4 regions of the Blastococcus sp. SYSU D00820 genome follow, and region 3 is predicted to be linked to each of the others. Evidence: riboswitches for the same ligand, from Rfam matches in the RefSeq annotation. Region 3 holds a riboswitch; each other region holds the start of a gene.
What was found. Region 3 has a riboswitch for S-adenosylmethionine ahead of ACI79R_RS01425 (bifunctional o-acetylhomoserine/o-acetylserine sulfhydrylase). Riboswitches for the same ligand answer to the same signal wherever they lie in the genome.
Positions count from the first base shown of each region.

Region 1: it holds a riboswitch for S-adenosylmethionine, as region 3 does, so the genes downstream of both, ACI79R_RS07635 (aminotransferase class V-fold PLP-dependent enzyme) here and ACI79R_RS01425 (bifunctional o-acetylhomoserine/o-acetylserine sulfhydrylase) in region 3, are expected to answer to the same signal.
Region 2: it holds a riboswitch for S-adenosylmethionine, as region 3 does, so the genes downstream of both, thrC (threonine synthase) here and ACI79R_RS01425 (bifunctional o-acetylhomoserine/o-acetylserine sulfhydrylase) in region 3, are expected to answer to the same signal.
Region 4: it holds a riboswitch for S-adenosylmethionine, as region 3 does, so the genes downstream of both, ACI79R_RS07650 (ABC transporter substrate-binding protein) here and ACI79R_RS01425 (bifunctional o-acetylhomoserine/o-acetylserine sulfhydrylase) in region 3, are expected to answer to the same signal.

Region 1 covers NZ_JBJGZW010000004.1:174,927-178,637, reverse strand. The annotation lists gene ACI79R_RS07640 (hypothetical protein) at 1-757, shown strand, start outside; gene ACI79R_RS07635 (aminotransferase class V-fold PLP-dependent enzyme) at 763-2,148, opposite strand; SAM riboswitch class IV at 2,182-2,297, opposite strand; gene ACI79R_RS07630 (NADPH-dependent FMN reductase) at 2,364-2,876, shown strand; gene ACI79R_RS07625 (YceI family protein) at 2,881-3,480, opposite strand; gene ngg (N-acetylglutaminylglutamine synthetase) at 3,555-3,711, opposite strand, start outside.
Region 2 covers NZ_JBJGZW010000006.1:39,247-42,957, forward strand. The annotation lists gene ACI79R_RS09030 (cold-shock protein) at 219-419, opposite strand; gene thrC (threonine synthase) at 629-1,930, opposite strand; SAM riboswitch class I at 1,943-2,069, opposite strand; gene ACI79R_RS09040 (HAD hydrolase family protein) at 2,129-2,947, shown strand; gene ACI79R_RS09045 (ABC transporter permease) at 2,995-3,711, opposite strand, start outside.
Region 3 covers NZ_JBJGZW010000001.1:308,725-312,435, reverse strand. The annotation lists gene ACI79R_RS01435 (hypothetical protein) at 1-626, shown strand, start outside; gene ACI79R_RS01430 (hypothetical protein) at 712-1,596, shown strand; SAM riboswitch class IV at 1,688-1,803, shown strand; gene ACI79R_RS01425 (bifunctional o-acetylhomoserine/o-acetylserine sulfhydrylase) at 1,849-3,141, shown strand; gene metX (homoserine O-acetyltransferase MetX) at 3,157-3,711, shown strand, end outside.
Region 4 covers NZ_JBJGZW010000004.1:178,988-182,698, forward strand. The annotation lists gene ACI79R_RS07645 (sulfotransferase family protein) at 1-890, shown strand, start outside; SAM riboswitch class IV at 949-1,059, shown strand; gene ACI79R_RS07650 (ABC transporter substrate-binding protein) at 1,373-2,998, shown strand; gene ACI79R_RS07655 (ABC transporter permease) at 2,998-3,711, shown strand, end outside.

The sequences.
Region 1 (3,711 bases), on a different contig from region 3:
GCGGCCGGTCGGCGAGGGCCGCGGCTTCGGCAACGTCGTGGCCCGCTCGGCCGACGGCGTGCGCTTCGAGCCCGTCGTCGCGGTGAGCAAGGACCGGTTCGGCGCGGAGTCGCTGGAGCGTCCGGCCCTGGTGCACACGCCCGAAGGCCGCTGGCGGCTCTACGTCAGCTGCGCGACGCCGGGCACGAAGCACTGGCGGGTCGACCTCCTGGAGGCCGGCGCCGTCGAGGAGCTCGCCACCGCCGAGCCGCGGACCGTGCTGCCCGGCAGCGCGTCGGCCGGCGTCAAGGACCCGGTGGTCCGGTACGACGGCGGGCAGTGGCACCTGTGGGCCTCGGTGCACCCGCTCGACGACCCCGACGCCACCGACCGCATGACCACCGAGCACGCGACCAGCCCGGACGGCGTCACGTGGACCTGGCGGGGCACCGCGCTGGCCGGCACCCCGGGCACCTGGGACGCCCGCGGGGTGCGCGTCACCGTCGTCGTCCTCGACGGCTCGCGCACCTGGGCCCTGTACGACGGCCGGGCCACCGCGGAGGAGAACTGGGAGGAGCGCACCGGCCTGGCGCGGCACGACGGCGAGGGCCGCTTCGCCGCGGCGCCCGTGGGGCCGTTCCTCGCCAGCCCGCACCCGCCGTCGGGCCTGCGCTACGCCGACGTCGTGGCCCTGCCCGACGGCTCGGCCCGGTGGTTCTACGAGGCGACCCGCCCCGACGGCGCCCACGAGCTGCGCACCGTGCTGCTGCCCGGCTGACCGGCTCACCGCGGCGGCGCTCCGCAGCCGGCGCCGCGGGCCAGGGCGGCGGGGTCGGCCCCGGCCAGGCCGGCCAGCGGCCGCGGGTCGTCGGCGGGCTGCCAGCGCCCGTCGCGGACGGCGTAGGGCACCGCCGGCCCGTCGGCGAGGACGGCGGCCAGCCCGGCGAGCAGGCGGTCCACGTCCGCGGCCGAGCTGCCCACCCCGACGCTGGCCCGCAGCGCTCCCCCGGGCACGCCGAGCCGGGCCAGCAGCGGATGGGCGCAGAAGCGGCCGTCGCGGACCGCGACGCCGTGCTCGGCGGAGAGCACCGCGGCGACCAGCCCGGGGTCGGCGCCGTCGACGGTGAACCCCACGACGCCGGTGGGCTCGGCCGAGTCCTCCCAGATCCGCAGCACCCGGACGGCGGGGAGCGCCGTGAGCCCGGCGACCAGCCGCTCGCGCAGCGCCCGCTCGTGCGCCTCCAGGGCGCCGGCCGGCAGGCCGGCGAGCGCGTCGCAGGCGGCGGCCAGCGCGACCGCCCCGAGCACGTTGGGCGAGCCGCCCTCGTGCCGGTGCGGTGCGGCCACCCAGCGGGCGCCCTCGACGGTGACGTCGGCGACCGCGCCGCCGCCGGGCAGGTACGCCGGGCCCTCGTCCAGCCAGTCGCGCCGGCCGACCAGCGCCCCGGTCCCGTACGGCGCGTAGGTCTTGTGCCCCGAGAAGGCCACCCAGTCCGCACCCGAGGCGGCCAGCGAGAACGCGCGGTGCGGCACCAGCTGCGCGCCGTCCACGACCACCCGCGTGCCCGCCGCCCGCGCGAGGGCGACGACCTCCTGCAACGGCAGCGCCTCGCCGGTGACGTTCGAGGCGCCGGTGACGGCGAGCAGCGCGTAGGGGGTGCGCCGCAGCTCGGCGGCGAGTGCGGCCAGCGTGCCGGCGACGGTGGCATCGGTGGGCAGCACCGTCGCCCGGCCCCGGGCCAGCCAGGGCAGCAGGTCGGCGTGGTGCTCGCAGTCGAGCACCAGCACCGCGGCTCCCTCGGGCACGCAGCGGGACAGCAGGGTCAGGGCGTCGGTGGTGTGCCGGGTGAGCACGCAGACGTCGTCCGCGCGGGCGCCGACGAAGGCGGCGACCCGGTCGCGCGCGGACTCGTACAGCGCCGTCGACACCTGGGACAGGTAGCCCGCCCCGCGGTGCACGCTGGCGTAGAGCGGCAGCGCCTCGGCGACCCGCTCGGCCACCGCGACGAGCGCGGGCGCGCTCGCGGCCACGTCGAGGTTGGCGTAGGGCGCGCTCCCGCCCGGCACCAGCGGGACGGCGGTGCCGGCCCCGGCGACCGGCAGCAGCGGACCGGGACCGGCGGCCGCCGGCCGGGTGGCGGGCTGGCTGGGCAGCAGTGCGGTGGACACGCGGTTCTCCCTCGGGGCCGGGACCCCGAGCGGGGTCCGCGCTTGCGCGCCCGCCGGCCGGCGGGGCGCCTGGTCGTCACCCGGGGCACCCCACCGCGGAGGAGGGTTGCCGGCCAGCGAGCCGGGGCTTCGCGCTGGCGCTCATGACCTGCCGGGGAGACTGGCACGCGAGCCGCATATCCGTCAAACCCGATCGGGATGGTAGGGATTACCTCGTGAGCACCGTCGTCGTCGTGGGCAACCCCAAGCCGCACTCGCGCACCCGCGCGGCCGCCGAGACCGTCCTGGAACGCCTCACCGGCGCCCCCGCCGACCGGGTGGTCGACGTCGTCGACCTCGGCGCGGGGCTGCTGGGCCGGGGCGACCCGGCCGTCGACGAGGCGGTCACCGCGCTGCGCGCGGCCGAGGTGGCCGTCGTCGCCAGCCCCACGTACAAGGGCACCTACACCGGGCTGCTCAAGCTGTTCCTCGACCAGGTCGGCACCGGCGACCTGGCCGGCGTGGTGGCCGTGCCGCTCATGCTCGGGGCCGGCCCCGGCCACGCGCACGCCCCGGACCTGCTGCTCAAGCCGGTCCTGGTCGAGCTGGGCGCGACCACCCCCACGCGGGGGCTGTACCTCCTCGACCGGTCCTGGGACGACCCCGCCGTCCTCGACCCGTGGCTGGCCACGGCCGCACCGGTGGTGTCCGCGCTGCGCGGTCTCCCCCGCCCGGCACCGGACCGCTGAAGGGTCAGCCCGCCCGGATCGCCGAGACGTCGAACTCGATCTGGATCCGGTCGCTGACCAGCACACCGCCGGTGTCGAGGGCGGTGTTCCAGGTGAGGCCCCACTCGCTGCGCTTGATCGCCAGCGCCCCCTCGAAGCCGACCCGCACGTTGCCGAAGGGGTCGCGCGCGGAGCCGGTCAGGGTGAAGTCGACGGTGACCGGCCGGGTCTCGTCGCGGATCGTGAGGTCGCCGGTCACCTGGTAGACGTCCTCGTCGACCTGCTCGACCGCGGTCGAGGTGAAGACGATGAACGGATACCGCTCGACGTCCAGGAAGTCCGGCGAGCGCAGGTGCGCGTCGCGGTCCGGCGTACCGGTGTCGATGCTCGCGGTGGCGATCCGCAGCGTCACCCTGCTGGCCGGCGGGTCCGCGGTGTCCAGGTGCGCCTCACCGGCGAAGTCGGTGAACGAGCCGCGCACGGTGGTCACCATCGCGTGCCGCGCCCGGATGCCGATGCGGGTGTGCGCGACGTCGACGACGTAGTCGCCGGTCACGTCCGCCAGCGCCGACGTGGCGGCGTCGAAGTCGGTGGGGTCCGAGTCCGGAGCCCGGTGCTTGGCCACGGGGACATCCTCCCCCAGGCCCGCGACACCGGCTGCACCGCGGGGCACCCGGCCCGGGATCCGGGACGGCGGCGCTACCGGCGGGTCTCGGGGAACAGCAGGTCGACGAACCGCTGGGCGGTGGGCTGCGGCTCGTGGTTGGCCAGCCCGGGCCGCTCGTTGGCCTCGATGAACACGTGCTCGGGGCCCTCGACGTCGGGCACCAGGAAGTCCAGGCCGGTGACCGGGATG
Region 2 (3,711 bases), on a different contig from region 3:
GACGACACCGATACCTGCGGGCACTCCGTCGGCCCGCGGACCGGTGCCTCACCGTTCCGACCTGATTGGCACTCGGCACTGTCGAGTGCCAATCCCGAGTCTGGCACTCGACCCTGCCGAGTGCAAGAACGGGGGGTCGGCGGGGCCTGTTCCCGGAAACGGCCGAGGCCCGGCCCCCAGGGGGGACCGGGCCTCGGCGGGGCGCTCGGGCGCTGGACTCAGGCGACGCGGACGCCGTCGGCCTGCGGACCCTTCTCGCCCTGGACGACCTCGAAGGTCACCCGCTGCCCCTCGTCGAGGGACTTGTACCCGTCCATCTGGATGGCCGAGTAGTGGACGAAGACGTCCTGGCCGCCGTCGACGGCGATGAAGCCGAAGCCCTTCTCGGCGTTGAACCACTTCACGGTGCCCTGTGCCACGTGCGCTCCCACGATCGTGCGTGCGGACGGCCCCCGTGATGCCGGGGACCGGGAACCAGCTCTTCCGCCCGTCGGACACGAACGTGGAACTCGAACCGCGCGAGAACGTACAACAAGGAGACATCGAACACACCAGGTCGATGCACGACCGATACCCGGAGGGAGGGACGATCTCGTTCCCTCACCCGGTCAGGTGACCAGCCTAGCCCTCAGGCGATGAGCCCCGCCTGTCGAACCGACCGCAGCGAGGGCTCCACGGTGTGCGTCGGGCCGACCACCGGCTCCAGCGGGTCGAGGGTCTTCAGCCCCTCCCCCGTGTTGAGGACGACGGTCTCCTTGGCCGGGTCCAGGCGGCCGTCGGCGACCAGCTGGCGCAGCACCGCGACGGTCACCCCGCCGGCGGTCTCGGCGAAGACGCCGGTGGTGCGGGCCAGGTCGCGGATGCCCTGGACGATCTCCTCGTCGCCCACCCGGCCCACCGAGCCGCCGGTGCGCCGGATCGCGTCGAGCGCGTACGGGCCGTCGGCGGGGTTGCCGATGTTCAGCGACTTGGCGATGCCGGTCGGCTTCACCGGCTTGACGACGTCCCAGCCGTTGTCGAACGCGGTGGCGATCGGGTCGCACCCGGCCGACTGCGCACCGAAGATCGTCCACTCGGTGGCCTCGACGATGCCCGCGGTGGCGAGCTCGCGGAACGCCTTGTCCACCTTGGTGAGCAGCGAGCCCGAGGCCATGGGGATCACGACCTGGGCCGGGATCCGCCAGCCGAGCTGCTCGGCGATCTCGTAACCCATGGTCTTGGAGCCCTCGGCGTAGTACGGCCGCACGTTCTGGTTGACGAAGGCGGTGTCCTCGAACTCGTCGGTCTCGGCGAGCTCGCTGGTCAGCCGGTTGACGTCGTCGTAGGAACCCTCGACGGCGACCAGCGTCTGGCCGTAGACCGCCGACTGCACGACCTTGCCCGGCTCCAGGTCGGCGGGGATGAAGACGTAGGAGGGCAGGCCGACGCGGGCGGCGTGCGCGGCCACGGAGTTGGCCAGGTTGCCGGTCGAGGCCGCGGCGATCTTGGCGTAGCCCAGCCCCTTGGCGGCGGTGGCCGCCAGGCTGACCACGCGGTCCTTGAACGAGTGGGTGGGGTTGGCCGAGTCGTCCTTGACCCACAGCCCACCGGTGATGCCGAGCTCGGCGGCCAGCCGGTCGGCGCGGACCAGCGGCGTCATGCCCGGGTCGAGGCTCACCCGGTCGGCCGGGTCCTGGCCCACCGGGAGCAGGGCGGCGTAGCGCCAGATGTTCTGCGGACCGGCCTCGATCTGCTCGCGGGTCACCGCGGCCATCAGCTCGGGGTCGTAGTCGACCTCCAGCGGGCCGAAGCACTCGGCACAGGCGTGCTCGGCGACCAGGCCGAAGGTGGCGCCGCAGTTGCGGCAGACCAGCCCGCGGGCGGGACAGGGGGGAACGGGGCCGCCGGCGCTGGAGTCGGCCTGGGCGGAACCGGGAGCGGTCAGGGTCATGCGACGACTACCTCCTCATCTTCCCCGCGTCGGGCCGTCGAGCCGCGCGGGACGGAATTGGCACCTGCCGCCCCGCGACTGCGGGGGGCGGTTGCCGGGGCTTCGTCGGGCCGTGTCCCTCTGCCCCTCTGGATGAGTGGAACGGGGGGAACTGTACCCGCGCGCCGGGAGCGCCCACCGGACGGTCAGGATGCGCGCGTGGCTGCGCGCATCGTCTACACCGACCTCGACGGCACGATGGTGGGCTGGCGGGGGTCGTTCTGGCACACCTCCGACCGGGAGCTGACCGAGGGCCCGGCGGCCGCCCTGTTCGCGCTGCACCGCGCCGGGGTGCCCCTGGTGCTGGTCAGCGGCCGCACCTACGAGCAGGTGGCCGAGGCCGCCCGGATCTTCGCCGCCGACGGCGCCATCGCCGAGCTGGGCGCGCTGGTCGGCTGGAACGGCGGCCGGGACACCCACGAGCTCACCGGCGACCTGCCGGCCCGGTACGCGGGGCGGGAGCCGGTGTCGGTGATGACCGAGCTCGGGGTCCTCGACGAGCTGTTCGCCCGCCACCCGGGCCAGCTGGAGTGGCACGCGCCCTGGCACGCCACCCACCGCACCGACGCGCTGCTGCGCGGGCGGGTCGACACCCTCGCCGTCGACGCCGAGCTGGCCGAGCTCGGCCACGGCTGGCTGACGCTCAAGGACAACGGCGCGATCCCGTACTCCCCCCGCATGGGGCTGGAGCCGGGCGGCCCGGCGCGGGTCTACCACCTCATGCCGCGCGGCATCGACAAGGGCGCGGCCATCGCCTGGGACCTGCAGCGGCGGGGCCTGGACCCGGAGGACGCGGTGGCCATCGGCGACAGCGTCAGCGACCTGGAGATGGCGCCCGCCGTCGGGCGGCTGTGGGTGCCGGCCAACGGCGCGCGCGTCGACGGCATGGCCGAGCGGCTGGCCGCCGTCCCCAACGTCACCGTGGCCGGGGCCGCCATGGGCGACGGCTGGGCCGAGGCGGTCCTCGCCTCGCTCTGATCGGAGTGCCACGGCGCGGTTTCCGCGCCCGTGGCACTCCGATCAGCTCAGCTGGTGACGTCCCGGCGGGCGAAGTGCCGGAAGCCCAGCGCGGTGAAGACGACGGCGTAGACCAGCGACTGGATGACGCCGCGGAAGAGGTCCCCGGAGTCGACCGGCGTCTGCAGCAGGTCGGTCCAGGCGAACTCCTCGGCGGTCGGGAACCAGTCCCGGATCCCGCCGAGCTGCTCCACCTGGTCGAGGATCGCGAACACGAACATCGTGAACACCGCCCCGCCGACGGCGGCCAGCGGCGCGTCGGTGACCGTGGACAGCCAGAACGCCAGCGTGCCGACGACGAGCAGGTGGACGGCGAGGTAGCCGACCATCCCGGCCAGCCGCAGCAGCCCCTCGCCCTGCGGGAGGGTCACCCCGATCGGCGTCTGGATCGCCTCGAAGCCGAACGCGATGCCCCCGGCGACCAGCGCGACGACCACCACGAGCACCAGCGCCCCGACCGAGAGCACCAGCGCGGCCAGCCACTTCTGCCGGAGCAGCCGCATCCGCGGGATCGGGGTGGCCAGCGCGTAGCGCAGCGACCCCCACTGGGCCTCGACCGCCACGGTGTCGCCGAAGAACAGCGCGAACACCACTACGAGGAAGAAGCTCGTGGTCGCGAAGAGCACGAACAGCGTGAAGTTCAGCCCGCTCGCCGTCGCGACGTCGACCAGGTTGAGCCGGCTGTTCTGCTGGGCGTTCTCGCTGGCGCCCAGCTGCAGCGCCGC
Region 3 (3,711 bases):
CCGAGGAACCGGCGCCGGGCCTGCTCGGCGGCACCGTCTCCGTGGTCGCCGACCTCGCCGACCGGACCCTGCCCCCGCTCGTCGACGCCGTCGCGCCCCCGGTCACCGGGGTCACCGGGGCGGTGACGTCCCTCCCCGCGGCCGTCGCACCCGTGCTGGAGCCCCTGCGGCCGACGCTGCCCCCGGTTCCCGAGGTGCCCGCGGTCCCCGCGGTGCCGGCCGTGCCCGTTCCCGCGCCCGCCGCGGCTGTGGCCCCGGCCGTCCCGGCCGGCGAGGCGGCGGTGGAGGTGCCGACCGTGCCGCCGGCGGCGCCCGCCGCCGCACCGGTCCTCGCGAGCGTCACCGAGGTCCCGGGGACCGCGACGCCGTCCCCCGCGGCCGCCACCGGCACCGCGGCGCCCGCGCCCGCACCCGAGCTCCCCTCCCCCGCGCCGGCGCCCCTGACCCCGGCGGCCGGCACCTCCTCGTCGGCCGCCGGCAGCGGCGCCGGCGGGGCCGACCAGCCCGCCGGCGACCTCGCGGCCGTCGTCCGGGCGACCGACGTCCTGTCGCCGCCCGGCGCGCCGGGTGGTCCGCCGGACGACGTCCGCACCCCCGCGGGGGATCTCTCCGCCACCCCCGACTGAGGACGCGCCCACCGGCTCCCGGCCGGTCCGGCGCACCGCCCCGCGCCCTCCCGGGCGCGGGTCCCCCCTCAGTCAGGAGAGATCCATGAACACCTGGGTTGCACGCGGCCTGCGGGTCGCGCTGTTCACCGGCGGCCTGCTGGCCGTCGGCACCGGCGTCGCGAGCGCCGACGAGGGCCTGGACGTGCGCGTCCCGGTCACCGTCACCGACAACGCGGTGTCCGTCCTCGGGGACGCCACCGCCACCGGCGGCGCCCCGGCCGCCGCCGCTCCGGGCCTCGACCTCGGCATCCTCTCGGTCTCCGTGCCGGTCACGGTCGGCGGGAACGCGGTGGCCGTGCTCGGCGACGCCACCGCGACCGGGTCCCCGTCCACCGGGGCTCCCGCGCCCGCGGCACCGGCCCCGGCCGGCGGCGGGGCGGTCGACCTGGCCGTGCCCGTGACCGTCACCGGCAACGCCCTCGCCGTCGGCGGGGACGCCACGGCCACCCCGGCCCCGGCCACCCCGGCCGCGTCGAGCACGCCGGCTCCGGCGCCGGCTCCGGCCGGCGACGGATCGCTGCTCGACCTCGACGTCCCGGTCACCGTCTGCGGCCTGGCCGTCGGCGTGCTCGGCGACGCCCACGCCGATGCCGGCTGCCCGGCCCCGGCGACCGGCCCCGCTCCCGGGACCGGGCACCCCGGCCCGGGCAGCGGTGGGGGCACGTGCACCTGCCCGCCGGCCGCCCCGGCGCCCTCCGACCGGCTCGACCGGCCGGAGTCGCCCGCGGCACCGCACGGCCTGCTCCCGGCCGCGTGGTCGGGTGGTGCGACGTCCGCTGCCGGCACGTCCGGTGGCACCGGGACCACCGGCGGCGCCGGTGGGCTGGCGTACACCGGTGCCGGCGTGGCCGCCCCCGCGCTGCTCGGGGTCGGCGCCCTGCTGGCCGGTCTGGCACTGACCGCCCGCCGGTGGGCCTCGCGCGGCTGACCACCGTGCCGCGGGCCCGGCTCCGGCCGGGCCCGCGGTGCGCGGGACCCCCGTGACGGGTGGGACGACGGCGGCGCTATCTTCGGCGGTGGCTCACGAGAGGCAGCGAGAAGCACCTGGCTGGCTGCCCGGCAACCTCTACTCCGTCTGAGGTGCTCCAGGGGAAGAGCCGGTCGGACGGCGCCCGCCGCCCGACAAGGACGGAGTCCTCGGTGCGCCGCCGGGTCTCCCGACGAGAGGAGAACGGCGCGCATGACCGACCCGCAGAGCTGGAGCTTCGAGACCCGGCAGATCCACGCCGGCAGCAGCCCCGACCCCACCACCGGCGCCCGGGCGCTGCCCATCTACGCGACCACCAGCTACCAGTTCCGCGACGCCCAGCACGCCGCCGACCTGTTCGCCCTGGCCGAGATGGGCAACATCTACACCCGGATCATGAACCCGACGCAGGACGCGCTCGAGCAGCGCGTCGCGTCGCTGGAGGGCGGCGTCGCCGCGCTCGCCGTCTCCAGCGGCCAGGCCGCCGAGACCCTCGCCATCCTCAACATCGCCGAGGCCGGCAGCCACATCGTCGCCTCGGCCTCGCTGTACGGCGGCACCTACAACCTGCTGCACCACTCGCTGCCCAAGCTCGGCGTCACGGTGTCCTTCGTCGAGGACCCCGACGACCCGGAGAACTGGCAGTCGCTGGTGCAGGAGAACACCAAGGCCTTCTACGCCGAGTCCATCGGCAACCCGAAGGGCGACATCCTCGACATCAGCGCGGTCGCCGAGGTGGCCCACCGCAACGGCGTCCCGCTGATCGTGGACAACACCATCGCCACGCCCTACCTGATCCGCCCGATCGAGTTCGGCGCCGACATCGTCGTGCACTCGGCCACCAAGTACCTGGGCGGCCACGGCACGGCCATCGCCGGGCTGATCGTCGACTCCGGCAACTTCAACTGGACCGGCGGCAAGTTCCCCGGCTTCACCGAGCCCGACCCGACCTACCACGGCGTCGTCTACGCCGACCTCGGTGCGCCGGCCTACGCGCTCAAGGCCCGGGTGCAGCTGCTGCGCGACCTCGGCCCGGCGATCAGCCCGTTCAACGCCTTCCTCGTCGTCCAGGGCATCGAGACGCTGTCGCTGCGCATGGAGCGGCACGTGGCCAACGCCCAGCGGGTGGCCGAGTTCCTCGAGGGGCACGACGCCGTCGACCGGGTCAACTACCCGGGCCTGCCGTCGTCCCCGTGGCACGCGGCGCAGCAGAAGTACGCTCCGCGCGGCGCGGGCGCGGTGCTCACCTTCGAGCTGCACGGCGGCGTGGAGGCCGGCAAGCGGTTCGTCGACGCCCTCGAGCTGCACAGCCACGTGGCCAACATCGGCGACGTGCGCAGCCTGGTCATCCACCCGGCCTCGACGACGCACTCGCAGCTGACCCCCGAGGAGCAGCTGACCACCGGCGTCACCCCGGGCCTGGTGCGGCTGGCCGTCGGTCTGGAGGGCATCGAGGACATCCTCGCCGACCTCGAGGCCGGGTTCCGGGCCGCCAAGTCCTCCTGAGCGGGGAGGCCTGAGATGAGCGGGGTCCGGGACGCCGGCCCGGCGTCCCGGACCCCGGCGCCGTCCCGGCCGGGCGGCTGGCGCGAGGGCGATCCGGCCGGGCGCCGGCTGTTCCTCGACGTCGGCGGCCCGGTCGTGCTCGAGCGCGGCGGGGTGCTGCCCGGCGTCCGCGTCGCCTACGAGACCTGGGGCACGCTCGCCCCCGACGGCGGCAACGCGGTGCTCGTCGAGCACGCGCTGACCGGCGACAGCCACGTCGCCGGGCCGGCCGGACCGGGGCACCCGACGCCCGGCTGGTGGGAGGGCCTGCTCGCGCCCGGCGGGCCGCTGGACCCCGCCGAGTGGTTCGTCGTCTGCGCCAACGTGCTCGGCGGCTGCCAGGGGACCACCGGCCCCTCCTCGACGGCCCCGGACGGCGAGCGGTGGGGGTCGCGCTTCCCCGAGATCACCGTCGGCGACCAGGTGCGGGTGGAGATGGCGCTGGCCGACGCGCTGGGCATCCGGCGCTGGGCCGCGGTCGTGGGCGGCTCGATGGGCGGCATGCGGGCCCTGGAGTGGGCCGTCGCCGCG
Region 4 (3,711 bases), on a different contig from region 3:
CCGGCCTCTACCTGTCGCCGGTGAAGGAGCCGAAGTACTACCTGACCGACGGCCGGCCGCCGCCCCGCAGCGGGCAGCGCGGCCCCGGTGACGCGCACAGCGCCCGCGAGTGGATCTGGCGGCGCGAGGAGTACCTGGCGCTGTTCGCCGCCGCCCCCGAGGATGCCGTCCGGGGGGAGAGCACGCCCTTCTACCTCTACGACCGGGCGGCGCAGGCCCGGCTGGCCGCCGACGTCCCCGGCGTCCGCGTGATCGCCGTGGTCCGCGACCCGGTCGACCGGGCCTGGTCCAACTGGGTGCACCTGCGCGCCGACGGCCTGGAGCCCGAGGCCGACTTCCTCCGGGCCGTCCGCGAGGAGGAGCGGCGGATCGCCGCCGGGTGGGCGCCCTTCTGGCACTACCGCGGGCTGTCCCGCTACGGCGAGCAGCTGCGCGACCTCTACACGCACCTCCCGCGCGAGCAGGTCTGCGTGCTGCGCTACCGCGAGCTGGTGGACACCCCGCGCCAGACCCTCGACCGGGTCAGCGCCTTCCTCGGCGTGGCCGCGGGCCTGGCGCACGCCGTGCCGCCGGAGAACGTCAAGCCCTACGTCGCCGACACCGCCCGCCACCGCGCCCTCGCCCACATCGCGCGGGCCGGGGCGGCGCTGGGCGCCTACGCGCCGCCGCAGGTCTGGCGGCAGGTCGGCCGGCCCCTGCTGGCCGCCCTGCACGCCGGCCGGACCGCGCGCCCGCCGCTGCCGGTGGAGGTCCGCCGCGAGGTGCTGGCGCCCCTGCTCGACGACATCGCGCTGCTGGAGGAGCTCACCGGCGAGTCCTTCGCCGACTGGCGGGCCGACACCGGGCGGGGCGACTTCCGCTCCCGCTCGGCAGCGCGGGGTGAGAACTAAATCGCACCAAGTCGATCGACATTGACGTCATTGGCTCCGGCCGGTTAACGTCCGCGTCGGCATCGAGCGTCAGCGACAAGCCCTGGCTTGCTGACCGGCAACCCTCCTCCGCGGTGGGGTGCTCCAGGTGAAGGCCCGGCGAGGCGGTCCCGCCCCGCAAGCGTGGTTCCCCGGCGGGTCCGGGGAGGTCCAGGAGGAACCGACGTGCACGACGGTCGAGACGCAGCGGCGCCCACGGTGCCGCGGCCGACCCTCCTGACCTTCTGCCGGCGTCACATCGACCTGCAGCTGGTCACCAGCGCCCTCTGTCCCGGCGCCTGACCCCTTCCCGGGCCGGCCCTCCCCGGCGCCCCGCCCGGTTCCCCCGCACCACCCGGCCCCGTCCCCGGTGCCGCACGCCCGCCGTGCGGCACCGGGTCGCGGCTGCCTGCCCACCCCGCTGTCGTGGTCCGCCCACGCACGTCTTCTGGAGAGCCCTCCCCGTGAGCACCGTCCGTCCCCGGCGCCTGCGCGCCGTTCCCACCCTCGCCGCCCCGGCGCTGGCCACCGCCCTCGTGCTGGCCGGCTGCGGCACCGGCAGCTCCGGCGGCGGCGCCGCGGCCGGCGGCGAGCCGCAGTCGGGCGGCACCCTGACCTTCGCCGTCGGATCGGACGCCGGCTGCGTCGACCCCCAGCAGGTCGGCAGCAACGACACCATCTACTCGGTCCGCCAGCTGGTGGACTCCCTCACCGACCAGGACCCCGAGACCGGCGAGATCGTGCCGTGGCTGGCCGAGAGCTGGGAGGTCAGCCCGGACGCGACGACGTTCACCTTCCACCTGCGGCCCGGCGTCACCTTCAGCGACGGCTCCCCGCTGACCGCGCAGGTGGTCAAGGACAACCTCGACGCGATCCCGGGCCTGGGCCCGCTGGCGGGCCTGGCCCGCGGCTACCTGGTCGGCTACACCGGGACGACGGTCGTCGACGACCTCACCGCGCAGATCACCTTCAGCGCGCCCAACGTGCAGTTCCTGCAGGCGACCTCCACGCACTCGCTCGGCCTGGTCTCCTCGGCCAGCGCCGCGCTGCCGCCCGAGCAGCGCTGCGCCGAGGGCATCGCCGGCTCCGGGCCCTTCGTGCTCGAGGACTACGTGCAGAACCAGTCGATCAGCCTGACCAAGCGGACCGGCTACGACTGGGGCTCCTCGCTGTGGGAGAAGGAGGGCGAGGCCTACCTCGACCGGCTGGTCTTCCAGATCGTGCCCGAGGCGGGTGTGCGGACCGGCAGCCTGCAGTCCGGCCAGGTCGACGCCATCGGCAGCGTCGGCCAGGCCGACGAGGCCGCCCTCGAGGGCGCCGGCATCGAGCTGCAGGCGCGGGCCAACCCCGGCGTCGTGTTCAACCTCGGCTTCAACAACTCCCTGCCGCTGCTGGCCGACCCCCGGGTGCGCTCGGCCATCTCGCTGGCCGTGGACCGGCAGGAGATCGTCGACGCGGTCTTCCCGAGCGGCACCGAGCCGGCCTCCAGCCCGCTGGCGCACACCACCCCCGGCTGGACCGACCTCTCCGACTCCCTCGCCACCGACCCCGAGGAGGCGCAGTCGCTGCTCGACGAGGCCGGCTGGGTGCCCGGTGCCGACGGCATCCGCGAGAAGGACGGCGCCCGGCTCAGCCTGGAGGTGCTCTGGGCGCCGGTCGCCGGCACCAACCAGCCGGCGCTGGAGCTGATCCAGCAGCAGCTGCGCGCGGTCGGGGTGGAGCTGACGCTGCGCGAGCAGCCGATCGCCCAGCTGCTGCCGCAGCTGCAGGCCGGGGACTTCCAGGCCGCCTGGGGCAACGTGACCCGCGCCGACGCCGACATCCTGCGGACCCAGTTCTCCTCGGCGCTGTCCAACACCTACCGCGTGCCGGCCGGCGAGCTGGACGAGGTGTTGCTGGAGCAGGCCGCCACCGTCGACCCCGCTCAGCGTGCCGAGCTCGTCGCGCGGGCCCAGCAGCTGCTGGTGGACGAGGCCTACCTGGTGCCGGTGGTCGAGCTGCAGACCACGCTCGGCGTGGCGCCCACGGTGCACGACCTGGCCTTCGACGCCTCCAGCCGGATCCAGCTGCACGACACCTGGAAGTCCTGATGGGCCGGTACGTGCTGCGCCGGCTGGCGCAGGCCGTGGTCGTCCTGTGGGCGGCCTACACCGTCTCCTTCCTGGTGCTCGACGCCCTGCCCGGGGACCCGGTGACGGCGATGGCCAGCGCCGGGATGGACGCCGGCACCGTCGACGAGGAGCAGCTGGCCCAGCTGCGCGCGGAGTACGGCTACGACGACCCGCTGCTGGTCCGCTACCTCACCCACCTCGGCGACGCGGTGACCGGCGACCTGGGCGACTCGGTCGGCACCGGCCGGCCGGTGGTCACCACGCTGGCCGACGCGCTGCCGCCGACGCTGCAGCTGACCGGTGCGGCGCTCACCCTCGCCGTCCTGCTCGGCGGGGGGCTGGCGCTGACCGCCACCTACACGCGGGCCCGCTGGCTGCGGCAGCTGCTGCTGTCGCTGCCGGGCCTCGGGGTCTCGGTGCCCACGTTCTGGGTGGGTCTGGTGCTGGTGCAGGTGCTGTCGTTCCAGCTCGGGCTCTTCCCGGCGTTCGGCAACGCCGGGCCGGCCAGCCTGGTGCTGCCGGCGGTGGCGCTGGCGATCCCGACCGGCGCGCTGGTCGCGCAGGTGCTGGCCAAGAGCCTGCTGACCACGCTGGACGAGCCCTACGTCCAGACGGCGCGGGCCAAGGGCGCCGGCCGGCTGCGGATCCACCTGTCCCACGCGCTGCGCAACGCCTCGCTGCCCGCGCTGACC